Linked DNA regions of Tahibacter amnicola. The protein of the gene in region 1 interacts with the protein of each later gene in a pairwise test. Links are inferred from orthologs where the notes say so. Each region holds a gene or a part of one and is shown in the gene's direction. Other genes may lie near its edges. The genes, in order: ftsZ, N4264_RS25290, rlmN and zipA.

Region 1 (4,879 bases):
ACGCTCAGCCCCGCGGGAGACGCCTGACCCATGAATCGCAAGAGCGAGAAATCGTTGATCGTCGGCCTGGACATCGGCACGTCCAAGACGGTGGCCATCGTCGGCGAATTCCAGCCGGGCGAGCCGGTGGAGATCATTGGCGTCGGCTCGCATGCCTCGCGCGGGCTCAAGCGCGGCGTGGTGGTGGATATCGAATCGACGGTGCAGTCGATCCAGCGCGCGATCGAGGAAGCCGAGCTGATGGCCGGCTGCGAGATTCGCTCGGTCTACGCGTCGATTTCCGGCAGCCATATAAAAGATGAGAACTCGCACGGCACGGCGCCGATCCGTGACAAGGAGGTCACCCCGGCCGACCTGGATGCCGTACTCAACGCGGCCAGCGCGCTGGCGATACCGGGCGACCGGTGGGTGCTCTACAAGGAGCCGCAGGAGTATCTGATCGACGGCCAGGAAGGGATCCGTCGTCCCGTCGGCATGTCCGGCGTGCGCCTGGAGGCCAATGTGCACCTGGTCACCGGTGCGGCGAGCGCGGCGCAGAACATCATGAAGTCGATCCAGCGCTGCGGGCTGACCGTCGACGAGCTGGTGCCCTCGGCCATTGCCTCCGCGCGTGCGGTGCTCACTTCCGACGAGCGCGAGCTGGGCGTATGCCTGGTCGACATCGGCGCGGGCACCACCGACATGGCGATCTACACCCAGGGCGCGATCCGTCACACGGCGGTGCTGCCGATCGGTGGCGACCAGGTCACCAACGATATCGCCCAGTTCGTGCGCACGCCGACGGCGAATGCCGAAGAGATCAAGATCCGCTACGCGTGCGCCCTCGCGCAGCTGGCGACGGCGGAGGAAACCATCCAGGTGCCCAGCGTGGGCGACCGTCCGCCGCGGCGGCTCGCGCGCCAGACCCTGGCCGAAGCCGTGCAGCCGCGCTACGAGGAAATCTTCGAGATGGCCCAGGCGGAGCTGCGCCGCTCGGGCCTGGAGGAGCTGACCCGCGCCGGCATCGTGCTGACCGGCGGCGGCGCCAAGATGGAAGGCGTCGTCGAGCTCGCCGAAGAGCTGTTCCACATGCCGGTACGCCTGGGCGTGCCGCAGCACGTCAGCGGCCTGGCTGATGTCGTTTCCAACCAGATTCACGCCAGTGGCGTCGGCTTGCTGCTGTACGGCGCGGGCCGCGAAGCCGTGCGTCGGCCGGCGGGCGCGGGAGTGGCGCGGGTCGGTGGCCTGTGGGGCAAGGTGATGAACTGGTTCAAGGGCAATTTCTGAAGACGTTATCGGCGACGCGCATCAGCGCGGCGCTGGAAGAGCAGGGTCAGGACGACCGGAAAGGGCAGGGAGCCGGTGAAGTGTGGGACCAGGCAGGGACGTCGCTTCCGTTCGCCCCTGAACGAGCGGAAGGAGCCGGCTGGGCCGGCAAGGGTCGGAAAGGCCACGGCAGGAGGCCGTGGAGCCGGATGAGACGTCCGGCAACCGGAGAACGCGCCTGTTCTCCGTGGCGTCGGTGGAACACGTGTTCCGCGCGGCGCGAACCATTAGCTCGTAATAACACCGGAGGATGGGAGACATGTTTGAACTCGTAGAACGACTGGCACCCAATGCGGTGATCAAGGTGATCGGCGTGGGCGGCGGCGGTGGCAATGCCGTGGCGCACATGGTTCAACAGCACGTCGAGGGCGTGGATTTTGTCTGTGCCAACACGGACGCCCAGGCGATCAAGAACAGCGGCGCGAAGCTGGCGCTGCAGCTGGGCGGCAACGTGACCAAGGGCCTGGGGGCCGGCGCGAATCCGGAAGTCGGCCGCCAGGCCGCCCTGGAAGACCGCGAGCGCATCGTGGAGATGCTGCAGGGTGCGGACATGGTCTTCATCACCGCCGGCATGGGCGGTGGTACTGGCACGGGCGCCGCGCCCGTGGTGGCGCAGCTGGCCAAGGAAATGGGCATCCTGACGGTCGCGGTGGTGACCAAGCCCTTCCCGTTCGAAGGCCGCCGGCGCATGCAGGTGGCGCTCAAGGGCATCGAGGATCTGAGTCAGCACGTCGACTCGCTGATCACCGTGCCGAACGAAAAGCTGCTGACGGTGCTCGGGCGCGACGTGACCTTGCTGTCAGCGTTCAAGCAGGCCAACGACGTGCTGCTGGGCGCGGTGCAGGGCATTGCGGATCTGATTACGCGCCCGGGCCTGATCAACGTCGACTTCGCCGACGTGCGCACGGTCATGTCCGAGATGGGCATGGCGATGATGGGCACTGGCGCGGCGCGCGGTGACGACCGTGCGGTCGCGGCCGCGGAAGCAGCGATCAACAACCCCCTGCTGGAAGACGTCAACCTCGCCGGGGCCTGCGGCATCCTGGTGAACGTCACGGCCGGCCCGAACCTCACGATGCGCGAGTTCGACGAGATTGGCCAGGTCATCCACGGATTTGCCAGCGAGGACGCCACGGTCGTCATCGGCACCGCGCTTGATCCGGAACTCCAGGACGAAGTGCGCGTGACGGTCGTGGCGACGGGCCTCAACCGTGCGGCCGCCCGGCAGGTGGTGCGCAAGGAAGAAGCGGCGGTGCGTCCGCGCCTGGTGCTGCGTACCGGCACCGGCAACGAAGTGGTCGACTACGCGCAGCAGCCCGCGACACGTGTGGCCGGTCCCGCGGCCCGCCACGTGACGATGGCGGAAACGCAGACGGCTGCGGAACCGGCCATGGACTACCTGGATATCCCGGCCTTCCTGCGTCGCCAGGCGGACTGATCGAACCACGGCTCCAGCCGCCGGCGGCGAGTGCCCCGACCCGCATCCTCCCGGATGCGGCCGGCACCGTGTCCGTGACGGCCGGGCGTGGAAAACGCAAAAACGCGGCGATGGCGACAGGCGCCGTCATCGTCCTGACTCTGTCCTTTGGTGGGCGGTGTGCGGTCTGCACACCGCCTTTTTTGTGCCCTAAGTCACAGGTAGTGTTGCGTTGACGCAACAGATTGTGGGCCTGGCGCGTCGTTTTGCTTTTCTGTCATAAAGCCCTGTGCTAGCATCCGGACCGTTTTGTTGGCTCCTGCCCCAGGGGACCTCTAAAGAATGATCAGACAACGCACGCTCAAGAACGTCATTCGAGCGACGGGCGTAGGCATCCACACCGGCGAAAAGGTCTACATGACCCTTCGTCCGGCGGCGGTGGACACCGGCATTGTTTTCCGCCGGGTCGACCTGACCGATCCCGTGGAAATCCATGCCCGTGCCGAGAATGTCGGTGACACCAGCCTGTCCAGCACCCTGACCAAGGGAACGACACGCGTATCGACAGTCGAACATCTGCTGTCCGCGATGGCGGGACTGGGCATCGACAACGCCTATGTCGATCTGTCGGCGTCGGAAGTGCCCATCATGGACGGCAGTGCCGGTCCGTTCGTCTTCCTGCTCCAGTCGGCAGGGATTGAAGAACAGTCCAAGGCCAAGCGGTTCATCCGCATCAAGAAGCCGGTCAAGGTCCAGGATGGCGACAAGTGGGCCCGCTTCGAGCCGTTCGACGGCTTCAAGGTCGGCTTCTCCATCGATTTCAACCATCCGATCTTCACCAAGAAGACGTCGGTCGCCGAGATCGACTTCTCGACCACCTCTTTTGTGAAGGAAGTCTCGCGTGCCCGTACCTTCGGGTTTATGCGCGACATCGAAATGTTGCGGGAACGGAACCTGGTTCTCGGTGGGTCGATGGACAACGCCATCGTCCTCGACGATTATCGGGTGCTCAACGAAGACGGTCTGCGCTACGAGGACGAATTCGTCAAACACAAGATCCTCGACGCGATCGGCGACCTGTATCTGCTCGGACACAGCCTTATTGGCGCGTTCTACGGCCACAAGTCGGGACACCAATTGAACAACCAGCTGCTTCGTACGCTGCTTGCCGATGTATCGGCGTGGGAGGAAGTCTGCTTCGACGATCCTGCCACAGCGCCGATTTCCTACGCCCACCCTGCCCAGGCGCTGTAGGAGTCACCTGCGGCGGCAGCCACGCCGCAGGGTTCTGGTACGTAAAGGAAACAAAAACTACTCGGCAAGGGATGCCATACGTAGAAATAGGGCCCGTAATTCCGGGTCTGCCAGTGTGACCGCCGCCTTGCTCAGATGCTCGGCAGTGGTGCGGGAAAGCGGCTTCCGCCTTGACGGTTCCGGGGGAACGGACGGCAAGGGTGCCACTTTGACGGTGAATGTCTTGAACGGCTTGCCCAGCGCTTTTTGCGCCTCGGCAAGGATGGGCGCCTGGTGAAGCCGAAGCTTCGCCGCCCACGTCGAGGTGTTCGCCAGAAAAACAACACGACCGGAACGGGCGTCGGCCAGGCAGCAATGCGGGCGGATGGCCGGGGGAAGTGTCAGGCGCAATCGAAGATCCAGCGCTTCCAGTGCTCGCGCGCGCTCGATGAGGGCAGCGACAGGGGACGTCTCCCCGATGGCTTTCAGGCCATCCGTGGAGCGTCGTGCGGAAGCGGGTTTTTTTGCTTGCATCACGGAAACCAGGCAGAACGAATTGGGCATGAACATCATAATCGTCGCGAAGCCGCACGCCGTACCGAAATCTATCGATCTCGGCTGCTGGCGGACCCGAATCAAGTGTGCCGCGGCACTCGGCACCGCCGCGATTGCCTGTGCCCTGCTCGGCGTGAGCGTGGCCTATACCATCGCCGGCCCGAAGAGCCGCGCCCTGGCAGAAGTGCAGGATCTGCGTGACGCCACGGCCACGCAGCTCAAGGAACTCGAGCAGGTCAAGATCAAGACGCAGCGCGATCTCGATGCGCTGGCGGTCAAGCTGGGCGAGCTGCAGGCCCACGCGACCCGGCTCAACGCCCTGGGCGAACGCCTTACCCGTGCCGGCAAGCTCGACGACGGAGAGTTCAA
Region 2 (4,920 bases), 380 kb from region 1 along the record:
CGGGCAGGGCCACGTCGACCATGCAGGCCTGGGTGTTCGGCTCGGCGCCGTAGGCCGTGGCCGCGCCGGAGAAAAGTTTGCTGGCGGTGCTCAGCTGGGCGTGGATCTCCAGGCCGATCACCGGTTGCCAGGCGCGCGTCATGGGAAGCCCTCCGGACGTTGTTGGTGCCAGTCGGTCATCTGCTGGTACTGGTGGCCGACGTTGAGCAGGCGGCCCTCGGCAAAGGCCGGGGCAATCAGCTGCAGGCCCACGGGCAGGCCCTGGCTGAAGCCGGCGGGCAGCGAAATCGCGGGCAGCCCGGCGAGATTGACGGCCACCGTGTTGACGTCGGCGGCGTACATCGCCAGCGCATCATCGGATTTTTCGCCGATCTTGAACGCAACCGTCGGCGTGGTCGGACCGGCAATGAGGTCGACACCAGCGAACGCCGCGGCAAAATCCGCGGCGATCAGACGGCGCACTTTCTGGGCACGCAGGTAATAGGCGTCGTAGTAGCCTGCCGACAACACATAGGTTCCCACCAGGATGCGGCGCTGCACTTCGGCACCGAAGCTTTCGGCGCGGCTACGGCTGTAGAGATCGTCGAGCGAGCGCGGGTCGGCGCTACGGTGGCCGTAGCGAACACCGTCGTAGCGGGCTAGATTGCTCGAGGCTTCGGCAGGGGCGATGACATAGTAGGCCGCGATCGCGTGATGTGCGTTGGGCAGGGGAATGTCGACGAGCGTGGCGCCCAGCTCCTCCAGGTGCTTGAGCGCCTGCTGGGCGGTGGCACCGACCCCTTCGTCGACGCCAGAGCCGAAGTACGGTGTCGCCACGCCAATGCGCAGGCCGCGCAGCGGCTGGTCGAGCGTGGCCATGACGTCATCGACGGGACGGTTGGCGCAGGTGGCGTCGCGCACATCCGGTCCTGCGATCACGCGGAAGACTTCGGCGCAGTCGGCGGCGGAACGGGCGAGTACGCCGCCGCAATCGAGGCTGGAGGCGTAGGCCACCATGCCGTAGCGCGAGACGCGTCCGTAGGTCGGCTTGAGTCCCGTGATGCCGCAGAACGCGGCGGGCTGGCGGATCGAGCCGCCCGTGTCGGTGCCGGTCGCAAAGGGCACGATGCCGGCGGCAACGGCGGCCGCCGAGCCGCCGGACGAACCGCCCGGAACGCGATCGCGGTCCCACGGGTTGCGCACGGCGCCGTAGGCGCTGTTCTCGTTGGACGATCCCATCGCGAACTCGTCGCAATTGGCCTTGCCCAGGGTCACGGCGCCGGCCTGGTCAAGCTGTTCGGCGACATGGGCGTCGTAGGGCGGAACGAAATTCGCCAGCACCTTCGACCCGCAGGTGGTGCGCAACCCTTTTGTGCAGAAAATATCTTTGTGAACGAATGGTACGCCGGTCAGGCGCGCTGCGGTGCCGGCCGCGCGTCGCTGGTCTGCTACGCAAGCGGCAGCGCGGGCGCGTTCGGCGTCGAGCGTGATCAGGGAATTGAGGCCCGCGTGCTGTTCCGCGCGGGCCAGGAAGGCATCGGTGAGCGCCGCCGCGCTGGTTTCACCCGCGGCCAGTGCATCCGCCAGGGCAGTAACAGTGCCGGCACTCATTCGATCACCTTCGGTACGACGTAATAGCCCGCCTGCGAATCGGGTGCGAGCGCGAGCAGTTCGGCGTGACGATCCGTCTCGGTCACCGCGTCGTCGCGCAGGTTGGCGGTCTGGCCGAGCGGATGGGCGAGGGGTTCGAGCCCGTCGACGTTGGCGGCGGCGAGTTCGTCGAACAGATCCAGCACGCGTTCGAGATCATTGCGAAGAGTGTCCACCGCGGCATCCGGCACGGCCAGACGAGCGAGTCGGGCGATGTGGCGCACGGTATCGTTGTCGAGATGCATAAGCGTATGGTCCAGGGGTGAGCGGTCGAACTTAACATGTCGCTGCAATGCACCAAAGCGCATAACCCGGCTGGGGAAATCCCTCGGGCTGCGGCCAAAAATGCTTTCTTAACGCGACGTTAGCTTGCGTCCGCGGGGACTCGACACTAGACTGTGCGACTCTCTCCGCATCCTAATCCTGCCTGCGGGCTCCCATGTTCAAAAGCCTTCGCGGACTCTTTTCCAACGACCTTTCGATCGACCTGGGCACGGCGAACACGCTGATTTACGTGCGTGGCCAGGGCATCGTGCTCAACGAACCTTCCGTGGTGGCGATCCGCCAGGATCGCGGTCCGGGCGGCCCCCGCAGCGTTGCGGCGGTGGGCGGTGACGCCAAGCGCATGCTCGGCCGTACGCCCGGTTCGATCGTGGCCATCCGCCCGATGAAGGACGGCGTCATCGCCGACTTCACCATGACGGAAGCGATGCTGCAGCACTTCATCAAGCAGGTGCACCGGTCCAGCCTCCTGCGGCCCAGCCCGCGCGTGCTGATCTGCGTGCCCTGCGGCTCGACCCAGGTCGAGCGCCGCGCGATCAAGGAATCGGCCGAAGGCGCCGGCGCGCGCGACGTGTTCCTGATCGAGGAACCCATGGCAGCGGCCATCGGCGCCGGTATCCCGGTGCACGAGGCGCGCGGCTCGATGGTGCTGGATATTGGCGGCGGCACCTCGGAAGTGGCCGTCATCTCCTTGAATGGCATCGTGTATTCCCAGTCGGTGCGCATCGGCGGCGACCGCTTCGACGAAGCCATCGTCAACTACGTGCGCCGCAACCACGGCACCCTGATCGGCGACGCCACGGCGGAGCGGATCAAGCTGGAAGTGGGTTGCGCCTATCCGCAGAGCGAAGTGCGCGAGATCGAAGTCTCCGGCCGCAATCTGGCCGAAGGCGTGCCGCGCATGTTCACGATCAATTCCAACGAAGTGCTCGAAGCCCTGCACGAGCCGCTGGCCGGTATCGTCTCGGCGGTGCGCAGCGCGCTGGAGCAGACCCCGCCGGAGCTGTGCTCCGACGTGGCCGAGCGCGGCATCGTGCTGACCGGCGGTGGCGCCCTGCTGCGTGACCTGGACCGCCTGATTTCCGAGGAAACCGGCCTGCACGTGCAGGTGGCCGAAGAGCCGCTGACCTGCGTCGCCCGTGGCGGTGGTCGCGCACTGGAGCTGATCGACCTCCACGGCAGCGATTTCTTTGCCGGCGAGTAGACCAGCCCGTACCGGCAGGCGCGCCGGTCGCCTGGCAGTGTGTTGTTGAACATCGGAAGGGCAACGCCCTTCCGCGCAAGGCCAAGGATCATGGCAGGCCGTTGCCGCAGCCCGGCAACAGGCCCAGCGGGATAGGACCCGAATCGGCAGTCACCTCGTTTCCGCCGCGGCGCCTGCAGCGCGCCCGCTTTCACTGAGTACGATCGAATCCACGCATGGCGCTCGCCCGCACCGACACCAGCCCCTTGTTTGGCTCCGGCGCGACCAGCACCCTGCGGCTGATCGTGTACCTGTCGGCCTGCGTGGCCTTGATGGTGGCTGACCACCGCGGGCAGTACCTGGCGCAACTGCGCCAGTACCTGCACCTGATGATCGAGCCGGTCTACCACGCCGCTGCCCTGCCGGCGGACGCCGCACGCGCGGTACGCAAGGCGGTGGCCGACCGCTCGGCGCTGACCGAAGAGAACCAGCGCCTGCGCGAGGCGCTGCTGCTGACCCAGGCGCGACTGAACCGCCTGGATTCAGTGGCGGAGCAGAACACCCGCCTCAAGGAGCTGCTCGAAGTGCAGCACTCGGTCGGCATGGGCGTGCAGCTGGCCAAGCTCGTCGACATCGTGCTCGATCCGTACCGCCAGCGCATCATGCTCGACGTCGGCGCCAACCAGGGCGTGGTGCTGGGGCAGGCCGTGCTCGACGCCTACGGCGTGATGGGGCAGATCAGCGAGGTTCTGCCCAATACAGCGACGGCCATCCTGATTACGGACCCCACCCACGCGATACCGGTGACCGTGGATCGCACCGGCCTGCGCACGGTGGCCTACGGCAGCGGGTCGAGCGACCGGCTGGATATTCCCAATATCCCGTTGAGCGCGGACATCAAGCCGGGCGACAAGCTGGTCACCTCGGGCCTGGGCGGGCGCTTCCCGGCCGGCTTCCCGGTGGCTGAAATCACCTCGGTCGGCACGGATTCCAGCGGCATGTTCGCCGCCGCCGTCGCACGGCCCTCCGCGGCGCTCGAACGCAGCGGCGAGGTGCTGCTGCTGCGGCCGCTGACCGACCCGGTCGGCCCGCCGGCCCTGGTCGATCCGGGTGGTCCGCCGGCGCCGCCGCCTGAGGAAGCGACGGTCACTGCGGATGCGAAGGTGCCGCCGCCATGATCCGCCGCGCCCATTTCTGGCTCTTCCTCGCCACCCTTGTCGCGGCCTGCCTGCTGCAGCTGGCGCCGTTGCCCGCCCTGTTGCTGCCGTTCAAGCCCTACTGGCTGGCCCTGGTGCTGATCTACTGGTCGCTTGAGGAGCCCGACAACATCGGACTGGGTCGTGCCTTCCTGTTCGGCCTAGTCGGCGACGTGCTGCAGGGCGATCTCCTGGGCGACCAGGCACTGCGGTTGGTGGCGCTGGTCTTTATCGTGCTGCGCTTCCGTGCGCGGCTGCGTTTCTTCCCGATCTGGCAGCAGTCATTGGCGGTACTGGGCCTGCTGCTCAACGACCGGGTGCTGAGCCTGATGGTGCGTGCCTTCTCCGGCGCGCCACTGCCGCCGCTGTCGTTCTGGTACGCCCCCGTCATCGGCATGCTGGCCTGGCCCTGGATCTTCCTGCTGATCGACGACCTGCGCGCGCGGCTGCGCGTCCATGAGGCATGAGAAGCAAGCGCCCCGCGATCAAGGACAACCCGCGCGAGGTCGCGCTGTTCCAGCGCCGCGCGATCACCGGCTTCGCGATCATCGTGCTGCTGCTCGGCGTCCTGGGCGGGCGGTTCTTCTACCTGCAGGTCGTCCGTCACGAGGAATTTGTCACGCGTGCGGA
Region 3 (4,950 bases), 1.4 Mb from region 1 along the record:
ACCGCTCTTGTCGCCTTCCTTGGCGGGCAGGTCGAACAACACGGTTTCGACATCGGCGTTAGTCAGGTGCGCGGCAATCTGTGCGCCCATGACGCCGGCGCCGAGCACCGCAGCCTTGCGGATGCGTAGCGGTTTGAAGCTCATGTAGACCTCGATGGCAGGGATTGGGTAGACAAGCGGGCCACGACTCTAGGCCGCGGCCGCCCGAGTTATTGCTCGGTTTTCCATCCACCGGCGGCTCAGCTCCGGTGCGGGAAGCGGGTAGGTCAGGGGGCGCGCAGGCCGGCGGCGGCGAAGCGGATCAGGTGTTCGACCGCACGCTCGCGATGCTGCTGTTCGGTCACGCCGGTCTTGCGCTTGATCACGCCAAAATCGGCCATGGCGTAGGTCAATGCGCCGGCGACGATATCCAGGCGCCAGTACAGCTCTTCCTTGTCCAGGTTGGGCAGGCGCTGGGCGAAGGCCGAATGGAATCGCTTGAGGACGTAGCCGTAGTTGTCGGACAGGAACTTGCGCAGGGCGTCGTTGTGCTCCGCGTAGGCCCTGGCCAGCAGGCGGACGAAAGCGCCACCGCCACCGCGGTCGAGAGAGAGGTCCAGGGCCGGACGGATGAACGCGGCGAGGAGGTCTTCCAGGTCGGCTTCCGGGCGCTGGGCCGCTTGTTCCAGCGCGTGCATCCGGTGGCTGTTGAGCTCGTCAAGGCGTCGCCGGAACACTTCGTTGATAAGATTTTCTTTCGATCCGAAGTGATAATTGACCGCTGCAAGGTTGACGTTGGCTGCGGCGGTGACCTGGCGCAGCGACGCTCCGGCGAATCCGTGCTGGGCGAACAGCTGCTCGGCGGCGCCGAGGATGCGTTCCTTGGTGGAGAAATGCTGCGTGTTCATGAAATCCTTGCTGTCCGGTCGGTGGGGCTGCCTGGTGCCCGGCCAGGTGCTGGTCCGCGTCGGATCGTAGGTAAAACGAGCGTTTGAATGCTACGAAACGGACCCGACCGGGTCAAACGGCGGACGCGAGCACTGTGGGGGGCTGCAAGACTGCCGGACAAGGGCGTGAACCGCCGTTGGCCGGGGCGGGAGCGGTCATTCGGCGGCCGTGGCCCGGTCCCGGCCGAGGCCCGTTCGGACCGGCTTATGCCGATAGCTGCATACCGGCCCCGGATCAGCTAGAATTCAAAAGGATATTGTCCGCTAACCCCGTATTTCTGCGTGAGTTTGGTGCTACCATCGCGCGCGGTGCCGGGATTCGATTTTCTTACAATTTGGAGTATTTGACATGGCGCTGGAGCGCACCCTGTCCATCATCAAGCCCGATGCCGTCGCCAAGAACGTGATCGGCGAGATCTACTCGCGTTTCGAGAAGGCCGGCCTCAAGGTCGTCGCCGCGAAAATGAAGCAGCTGTCGCGCAAGGAAGCCGAGGGCTTCTACGCGGTGCACCGCGAGCGTCCGTTCTTCAATGCCCTGGTTGAATTCATGATCTCCGGCCCGGTGATGATCCAGGCCCTCGAAGGCGAGAACGCCGTTCTCAAGAACCGCGACCTGATGGGCGCCACCGATCCGAAGAAGGCCGAAGCCGGCACCATCCGCGCCGATTTCGCTGACTCGATCGACGCAAACGCGGTGCACGGTTCCGACGCTGCCGAAACGGCCGCGGTCGAGATCGCCTACTTCTTCTCCACCACTGAGCTCTGCCCGCGTTGAGGGATGTACTGGTGACGACGGTGAAACCCAACCTGTTCGATTTTGATCGCAAGGGACTGCGAGAACTCTTTGCGTCCCTCGGCGAGAAGCCCTACCGGGCCGACCAGGTGATGAAATGGATGTATCACCGTCATGTCACCGACTTCGGTGGAATGACCGATGTCGGCAAGGCGCTGCGCGACAAGCTCAGCGCCGCCGTCGACATCGTGCCGCCCAAGACCCTCTTCGAGAAGCAGTCCTCCGATGCCACCCACAAGTGGCTGATCGGCATGGATGGCGGCAACGCCATCGAGACCGTCTTCATCCCCGAGGCGACGCGCGGCACGCTGTGCGTCTCCTCCCAGGTGGGCTGCGGCCTCAACTGCCAGTTCTGTTCCACGGCCACCCAGGGCTTCAACCGCAACCTGTCGACGGCCGAGATCGTCGGCCAGGTCTGGGTTGCCGCCAAGCACCTGGGCAATGTGCCGCACCACCAGCGCAAGCTCACCAATGTCGTCATGATGGGCATGGGTGAGCCGCTGCTCAATTTCGACAACGTCGTGCGCGCCATGAGCGTCATGCGCGATGACCTCGGATTCGGCCTTGCCAACAAGCGCGTCACGCTGTCCACGGCAGGCCTCGTTCCGATGATCGACCGGCTGAGCGAAGAGAGCGACGTCTCGCTCGCGGTGTCGCTGCATGCCCCCAATGACGAGCTGCGCACCGAGCTGGTGCCGCTCAACAAGAAGTACCCGATTGCCGAGCTGCTGGCGTCCTGCCAGCGCTACGCCGCGCGCCGTCCGCGCACGTCGATCACGTTCGAATACACCATGCTCAAGGACGTGAACGACAAACCCGAGCACGCGCGACAGCTGGTCAAGCTGATGCGCAAGGTGCCGTCCAAGGTCAACCTGATTCCTTTTAATCCCTTCACCGGCACGCGTTTCGAGCGCTCCGATGAAGCCGTCATTCGCTCGTTCCAGAAGATCCTGCTCGACGCTGGGGTACTGACCACGGTTCGCCGCACGCGCGGCGACGACATCGATGCTGCCTGTGGCCAGCTGAAGGGCCAGGTGCTCGACCGCACGCGCCGCCAGGCCGAATTCCGGCGCTCGCTGGAAAAAGGGCAGGCTGATGCCGCGTAAGTTCGCCCTGGCGCTCCTCCTGACCATGCTTGCCGTCGATGCGTCGGCGGCGGGGTCCCGGTCCAAGTCGGCGGAGAAAGCACGCGCTGCGGCAGAGGTCAACGTCAGCCTCGGCCAGCGCTACCTGGAACAGGGCAAGCTCGAACTCGCGTTGGAAAAACTGCAGAAGGCGCTCGAATACGATGCGTCCAATACCAACGCGCACACCGTGATCGCCGTCCTGTACGAGCGCATCAACGACCCGAAACGGGCCGAGCAGCACTATCGCCGGGCGTCCGAGTTGTCGCCCAAGCTGGGCGCCGTGAACAACAACTACGGCGCCTTTCTGTGCCGTTCGGGCAAGCTGGATGACGCGGCGCGCTACTTCGAAAAGGCGCTGGCCGATCCGTTCTACAAGACGCCCGACGTCGCGCGCACCAACGCAGGAACCTGCTACCTCCAGGGTGAGCGCCTTGATCCGGCGGAGCAGCAGTTCCGCAAGGCGCTGGAGATCAACCCGACCAATGCCGAGGCGCTGTACCAGCTGGCGCGCGTGCTGTTCCAGAAAAATGACTACCTGCGTGCCCGGGCCTTCCTGCAGCGATTCGATGCGCTGGGGCAGGCCAGTCCCGATGCGCTGCTGCTGGGGCGCGACATCGAGGAGAAACTGGGAAATACGCGTGAAGCCAACGAATATACCAAACGCCTCAAGACCGAGTTCCCGGATTCGACCCAGGCCAGAGAACTCGAATCGAGCACTCCGTCATGAAACGACGGAGTAAACCCAAGCAAGCTGGCACCGCGGCCTCCGCCAACGATCCGCCAGCAAGCCCACTGCACGCGAGCCCTGAACCAGCCCCAGTTGGCCCAGCCAGCCAACTCCCTCTCGACCTCGCCGAAGAATCGTTGCCGATGACCGCCAACCCGCACGACGACAACCGCAGTGACGATGTGGCAAGCGATATGTCCCTGGCCGTAGATGTGCAGAGCAACGAGCCTGCCTCGCCGGAAGATCCCCGCGACGTCGACCACGGTCGCGAGTTGTTCGTCATGCCGGCATCGACCACCTCGGTGGAAGTTGCTCCCAGCCTTGGCTCGCGCCTGCGCGCCGCGCGTGAAGCCCGCGGCTGGACCGTCGACGAAGCCGCGTTGAAATTGCGCCTGCCGCAGCGCGTGCTTGCGACGCTGGAGCGTGGCGATTTCGAGCGCATCGAACACGACGTGTACCTGCGTGGCTACCTCGCCAGCTACGCCCGCCTGCTCGGCGTTCCGACGACCGACGTCGACAGCCTGCTGCGTGACCGGGGGCAGAACCAGCCGGCCCTCGTGGCCACTGGCCGGATCTCGCGCTCTCGCTATCTATACGAACGGTATTCGGTTCCCGCCGTCTATGTCGTGCTGACCGGCCTGATCGTCGCGCCAGCCGTGTGGCTGGCCAGCCATGGCCGGTTCGAGCAGAACCTTGCGCGTCTGGCGCCGCTGGACGACAAACCCGCCCGCGTGGAACAACCGGTTGTGACGACCCCCGGTCCGACGCCGGGTGCGACTGTGCCGCTCGATGCCCCCAGCACCGCGGAGGCTGCTCCGCCGGCCACGTCGATGGTGGATACCGTGCCGCCTGCCGCTGAGTCGGCGGCGCCCGCGCAGCCATCGCCGCGCGTCGAGTCGCCGCTGATGGCCTCGATGGTTCCTTCCATAAAGCACGAGCCGATGCCGGCTGCGCCAGCTGGCAGCCACCGGGTTCAGCTCAAGCTCAAGGACGCCAGCTGGGTTGAGCTGGTGGGAGCGGACGGCCGCAAGCTGGAATACGGTTTGCTGGCAGCGGGTACGGAAAAGTCCTATACCACCGACCAGATCGTCAGTATCCGTCTGGGCAATGCGATCGGGGCCGAGCTGGTCGTGGACGGAAAGCCCGTTGATCTCGCGGCGTTCCGCCGTTCCAACGTGGCGCACCTGAAGCTGGTGGGCGGCGCTGCCCAGGCGCCGACAGTCACGTCGGATAACTGAACACCAAACGGCTGCCGCCGGTACCCCGCGTCCGCGGCCTCTGCTTCCTGTTACTCTACGCCGCCCCTGCCGATGGCCGGGGGCAAGTGCGGTGTTCCCTCGTCAGCGAGCGTGCACCGCCGGGCCTGTCCGCACGGCA
Region 4 (4,754 bases), 1.7 Mb from region 1 along the record:
AAAGTGGGCGCGGATATCGCCCGGGTCGAGCAGCAGATTGCACACAATCGCCAGTTGCGCGAGCGGCTGGACAAAAGTCGCGAAGAAACCGACCGCGCCTACAAGGAACTGGCCGACCATATCGCCGCCGACAACGAGCAGATCGAAACGCTCCGCCTGGCCCTGGCCGATGGCGAGCCGAAGCTCGAAGCCCTGCGCGAAGCCGACGAGACGACCGGCGACGTCCTGCGTGACGCCGAGGCGAAGCTGGCCGAATGGCAGGCCGCCTGGGACGACTACTCCCGATCGAGTTCCGAGGCCACGCAGGCGGCGGAAGTCGAGCGCACGCGCCTGGACTACCTTGACCGCCAGTGCCTGGATATCTCGCGGCGTCTGGAAACCCTGGAAAACGAAAAGCGGGCGGCGGACATCGGCGCGCTCAGCAGTGCTGCCGAGTCGCTGGGCGATGAGCAGGAAACCCACAAGGAACGCGTCGAGACCCTGACCGGCCTGCTCGACGAGCGCAAGCTGGCCTACGAGCGCGTGCTCGAAAGCGAGCGCCAGGCGCAGGCCACGCAGAATGACGTGCGGCAGCAGCTGCAATCATTGCGCGGCCGGTTGTCCTCGTTGGAGGCCCTGCAGCACGCTGCGCTGGGGCAGGAAAAGGGCGCGGCCAGTCAGTGGCTGGATCGCTCAGGCCTGTCCTCGGCCAAGCGCCTGGGTGAGTCGCTGGATGTCGATGCCGGTTGGGAAACAGCGGTGGAAACCGTCCTTTCCGGATTCCTCGAAGGCGTGCTGGTGGACCAGCCGGCCGCCTATGCCGATGAAATCGCCGGCCTGCGCGAAGCCGACATGGTCCTCATCGCGGCGGAGGCCGGCGGTGAGGCGGTGAGTGGCACGCTCTCCGCGCACGCCCGTGGTCCGGCGGCGGTCGTCGGCTTGCTGGCCCAGATTCATACGGCAGATTCGCTGGATGATGCGCGACGGCTGGCGGCGACGCTGGCGCCGAACGAAAGCGTCATCACCCGCAGCGGGGAATGGTTCGGCAGCGGTTTCGTACGGGTACTGCGCCGCGGCGGCGCCCAGGCGGGCGTGCTGGCGCGCGAGCGGGAGATCCAGGCCGTGCAGGGCCAGATCGAGAGCCTGGATGAGCGGGGACGTGAACTCGCTGACCAGATCGACGAGCTGAAAGCCACGAAGGTTGAGACCGAGCGCGAGCGCGATGACGCCCAGCGCGAGCTGTACATGGCCCATCGCCGCCTGGCCGAGATCGCCGGCCAGCTGCAGAGCCACCGCGGCAAGATGGAAACCGCCCAGGCCCGCCTGGAAAAGGTGGATGGGGAAATCACCCAGCTGTCCGCCAAGCTGGCCGAGGACGAGGCACAGGCCAAGGAGGCCCGCGGCCGCCTGGACGCGGCCGTCATCCGCATGGGCGACCTGGAACAGCGGCGCCAGGAACTGGACAGCCAGCGTCGCCGTACGCTGGAACAGCGTGAAGAAGCCCGGATGAACGCCCGCGAGGCCCGCGACCAGGCCCACCAGCTGGCGCTGTCGCTCGAATCCAAGCGTTCGGCGATCCAGTCGCTGGAGCAGGCGCTGGGCCGCATGCAGGGCCAGTTGCAGCAGCTGGACGCGCGTCGCGAGGAGATCGCCGCGCAATTGGTCGCTGACGAAGACCCGCTCACCGAGCTGGACGCCGAACGGCAGACCTACCTCAATCAGCGCCTCCTGGTCGATCGCCAGCTCGTCGAAGCCCGCCGGGCGCTGGAAGATTGCGACGCGGAATTCCGTCGCCTTGAGCAGGAACGGCACCGGGTCGAGCACGTCCTGACCCAGCGACGCGAGGCGCTTTCCGAGCGACGCCTGTCCGAGCACAGCCTCAAGCTGCGCGCGCAGAACCTGGCCGAGGCTATTGCCGAAGCCGGCCTGGAACTGGATGCGGTGCTCGCGGGCCTGCCTGCCACTGCGGACGCCGGCGACTGGCAGCAGCACCTGGTGGAGCTGGATGCCAAGATCCGTCGCCTGGAGCCGGTGAACCTGGCCGCCATCCAGGAATATGAGGAGCAGTCACAGCGCAAGACATACCTCGACGCGCAGCTGACTGACCTGGGAACCGCGCTGGAAACCCTGGAAGGCGCGATCAAGAAAATCGACCGGGAAACGCGCCAGCGTTTCAAGGAAACCTTCGACAAGGTCAATTCGGGCCTGCAGGAGCTCTTCCCGCGCCTGTTCGGCGGCGGTCACGCCTACCTGGAGCTGACCGGCGAAGACCTGCTCGACACGGGTGTTTCCATCATGGCCCGACCGCCCGGCAAGCGCGTGACCTCGATTTCGTTGTTGTCCGGTGGTGAGAAGGCGCTGACGGCGGTAGCCCTGGTGTTCTCGATCTTCCGTCTGAACCCGGCGCCGTTCTGCTTGCTCGACGAGGTGGATGCGCCGCTGGATGAGGCCAATGTCGGCCGTTTCTCCAACATGGTGAACGAGATGTCCGAGCACGTGCAGTTCCTCTTCGTGTCGCACAACAAGACCACCATGGAGGCGGCGCACCAGCTGTGCGGCGTGACGATGCGCGAGCCGGGCGTCTCGCGGCTGGTGCAGGTGGACCTCGCCGAGGCCTCGAAACTGGTCGGTGCGGCCTAGTGGACTGTGCCGCGATGCGGGTGTTGCGCCGGGCGCAGCCGCGCCGGTCATCATTCCCTTCACGGCGATCATTTGACTGTCGCTGACCATTACGGAGAATCATTGCGATGGAACAGCAGGCACTCAGTCCCAACGAATTACGTCTCATCATCGCGATTGCGGGCGCGGTGATCCTCGGATTGATCTATTTCCTGGGGGCGCCGGCGCGTCCCACCCAGGGACGACGTACCTCGGTGCGGTCATCCGCCGGCGAGCGTGTCGAGCCCACCCTGGGGCAGGCGCCTGACCCCGAGGACGACGGCCTGCCCTCCATGCGGGCGATTGATCCGGACGAGGAGGAACCCGCTCCGCACGCGTTCGATCGCGATAGCGTCGACGGCCTGGATGAGGCAACGCCGGCGCGGCCTGCACCGCCGCTGACGGCACCGCCGCGGTCCCAGGTCGGTTCCCGTCCGGACCAACCGGTCGAGCGCATTGTCACTTTGTTCGTCGCTGCCCGGGCCGGCCATAGCATTCATGGCAGCGATCTGGTCGTGGCGGCCGAGAAGTGCGGGCTGGAATTTGGCGACATGGGCATCTTTCATCGCCTGGTGGACGGAAAGCCGGAAGCCGGCCCGATCTTCAGTGCAGCCAACATGATCAAGCCCGGCCACTTCGACATGAGCCGCATCGACCAACTGGTGACGCCGGGATTGAGCTTTTTCATGGCGCTGCCCGGTCCGTTGCCCGCGCTCGACGCCTGGGACACGATGCTGCCGACGACGCAGCGCCTGGCTGAACTTCTCGATGCCGTCGTCCTGGACGAAGAGCGCAATGCCCTCGGGCGGCAGCGCATCGCCCACATCCGTGACGAACTGCGCGCCTGGGACCGTCGTCACGAAGGCAACAAGATCCGGCCCGACTGGTAATTCGCCTGACGCTGCGCCCCCCGGCGCAGTAATGACGGTCCGGCCTGCTCGCTCGGCGGCCGGTGCTCGGGCCCGCACGCCCATCTGGCCATTGCCGCCAGCTCTGACCCTTTCTGTGATCGCAGCGCGAATATCGCTGTGCGGCCTGCGCCGCTGTGCGTTCGCGCGTCGGCGTTTGCGCGGTAGCTGAAGCGCATCCGCGATTCCGCGATTCCGCGCGATACGCGCCCGTCCAGTGCGAGTGGTGCAACCTGAGGCAAAATGTCGCGAGAGTGACTTTATTTATAAGGTATACATAGAATAAGATGAATATGTATATGGTCGTGGCGGGCTCGGCTGCCGGGGATGTCGACGCTACGTCCGCTTGCCTGTAGCAAGCGGAGATCGCAGGTCCCATTGTGCGGATCAATATGCGATCGAACGGCTATTTACCTTGACGCTTCAGGCAAAAAACATAATTGTGGATGCGCGCGCCGCAGCCGGCCCCGTCATACGGGCAGCCACGGTGCCCAGGCGGTATTGCCTGTGCTGCGCTCCCAACGCCGATACCACGAAACGCTGCGAGGAGAAAACCATGAGCATGGATCAACCCGCCAACCCCGGCGACAACAGCGCCCGATCGATCGCACCCGGCCGGCGTCCCGGCAAGCCCGCCACCATCAACGACATCGCCCGCATGGCCGGCGTATCAAAGAAAACCGTATCCCGCGTCATCAATCGTTCGCAATTGGTACAGCAGCAGACGCGCGAACGCGTCGAAGCATTGATCCGCGACATTGGCTACGTGCCCGACCCGATGGCGCGCGCGCTGGCTTTTGGAAAATCCTTCCTCGTCGGCCTTCTATACGATTCCAATGCAATGCAGGACATTCCACTGCTGCAGGAGGGGTTGGTCAGCGGTCTGCGCGGCAGCGCCTTCGCCGCCGTGCTGCACGGCTGTGACAGCCGGCGGGAAGATCCGATCAGCAGCATCCGCCAGTTCATTATCCAGCGCCGTCCGCACGGTGTGATCTTTGCGCCGCCCCTGTCGGACCTGCCGGAGCTCGGCGCGCTCGCCGAGGAGCTGGGATGCCGACACGTGCGCATTCAGGCGGAACCGGTCGATGCGTCGTCCAGCGCCATGCTGACGCAGGATCGCTCGGGCGCTGCCGAAGTGGCGGACTACCTCGTTTCGCTGGGGCATCGGCGGATCGGGTTCATCGCCGGCCCGGAAAGCCTGGCCTCGGC

What was found.
Region 2: the proteins of ftsZ (region 1) and N4264_RS25290 interact in binary tests that used the Escherichia coli proteins (3 or more experiments, as listed by UniProt). The link is inferred for Tahibacter amnicola from one-to-one orthologs.
Region 3: the proteins of ftsZ (region 1) and rlmN interact in binary tests that used the Escherichia coli proteins (3 or more experiments, as listed by UniProt). The link is inferred for Tahibacter amnicola from one-to-one orthologs.
Region 4: the proteins of ftsZ (region 1) and zipA interact in binary tests that used the Escherichia coli proteins (3 or more experiments, as listed by UniProt). The link is inferred for Tahibacter amnicola from one-to-one orthologs.

Annotation. Positions count from the first base shown.
Region 1 is NZ_CP104694.1:5,996,678-6,001,556, reverse strand. What follows is about bases 765-3,653. They hold ftsZ (cell division protein FtsZ), read left to right. Parts: upstream 765-1,564; coding sequence 1,565-2,743; downstream 2,744-3,653. Other genes in these bases: lpxC (UDP-3-O-acyl-N-acetylglucosamine deacetylase), read left to right, coding at 3,065-3,653; ftsA (cell division protein FtsA), read left to right, coding at 765-1,266. In the rest of the region: N4264_RS23715 (cell division protein FtsQ/DivIB), read left to right, coding at 1-27; more of ftsA, read left to right, coding at 31-764; more of lpxC, read left to right, coding at 3,654-3,976; N4264_RS23695 (DciA family protein), read right to left, coding at 4,034-4,519; N4264_RS23690 (M23 family metallopeptidase), read left to right, coding at 4,518-4,879. UniProt on the Escherichia coli protein: Essential cell division protein that forms a contractile ring structure (Z ring) at the future cell division site. The regulation of the ring assembly controls the timing and the location of cell division.
Region 2 is NZ_CP104694.1:6,373,298-6,378,217, reverse strand. The notes cover bases 1,162-4,091. They hold N4264_RS25290 (rod shape-determining protein), read left to right. Parts: upstream 1,162-2,068; coding sequence 2,069-3,115; downstream 3,116-4,091. Other genes in these bases: mreC (rod shape-determining protein MreC), read left to right, coding at 3,331-4,091; gatC (Asp-tRNA(Asn)/Glu-tRNA(Gln) amidotransferase subunit GatC), read right to left, coding at 1,587-1,874; gatA (Asp-tRNA(Asn)/Glu-tRNA(Gln) amidotransferase subunit GatA), read right to left, coding at 1,162-1,590. Outside these bases: Asp-tRNA(Asn)/Glu-tRNA(Gln) amidotransferase subunit GatB, read right to left, coding at 1-142; more of gatA, read right to left, coding at 139-1,161; more of mreC, read left to right, coding at 4,092-4,272; rod shape-determining protein MreD, read left to right, coding at 4,269-4,757; mrdA (penicillin-binding protein 2), read left to right, coding at 4,754-4,920. UniProt on the Escherichia coli protein: Forms membrane-associated dynamic filaments that are essential for cell shape determination. Acts by regulating cell wall synthesis and cell elongation, and thus cell shape.
Region 3 is NZ_CP104694.1:4,565,677-4,570,626, reverse strand. Bases 797-3,756 are described here. They hold rlmN (dual-specificity RNA methyltransferase RlmN), read left to right. Parts: upstream 797-1,688; coding sequence 1,689-2,825; downstream 2,826-3,756. Other genes in these bases: N4264_RS17845 (helix-turn-helix domain-containing protein), read left to right, coding at 3,717-3,756; pilW (type IV pilus biogenesis/stability protein PilW), read left to right, coding at 2,815-3,573; ndk (nucleoside-diphosphate kinase), read left to right, coding at 1,276-1,701; N4264_RS17865 (TetR/AcrR family transcriptional regulator), read right to left, coding at 797-887. In the rest of the region: N4264_RS17870 (3-hydroxyacyl-CoA dehydrogenase/enoyl-CoA hydratase family protein), read right to left, coding at 1-144; more of N4264_RS17865, read right to left, coding at 267-796; more of N4264_RS17845, read left to right, coding at 3,757-4,811.
Region 4 is NZ_CP104694.1:4,326,001-4,330,754, reverse strand. The notes cover bases 1,863-4,626. They hold zipA (cell division protein ZipA), read left to right. Parts: upstream 1,863-2,726; coding sequence 2,727-3,527; downstream 3,528-4,626. Other genes in these bases: N4264_RS16785 (LacI family DNA-binding transcriptional regulator), read left to right, coding at 4,102-4,626; smc (chromosome segregation protein SMC), read left to right, coding at 1,863-2,619. In the rest of the region: more of smc, read left to right, coding at 1-1,862; more of N4264_RS16785, read left to right, coding at 4,627-4,754. UniProt on the Escherichia coli protein: Essential cell division protein that stabilizes the FtsZ protofilaments by cross-linking them and that serves as a cytoplasmic membrane anchor for the Z ring.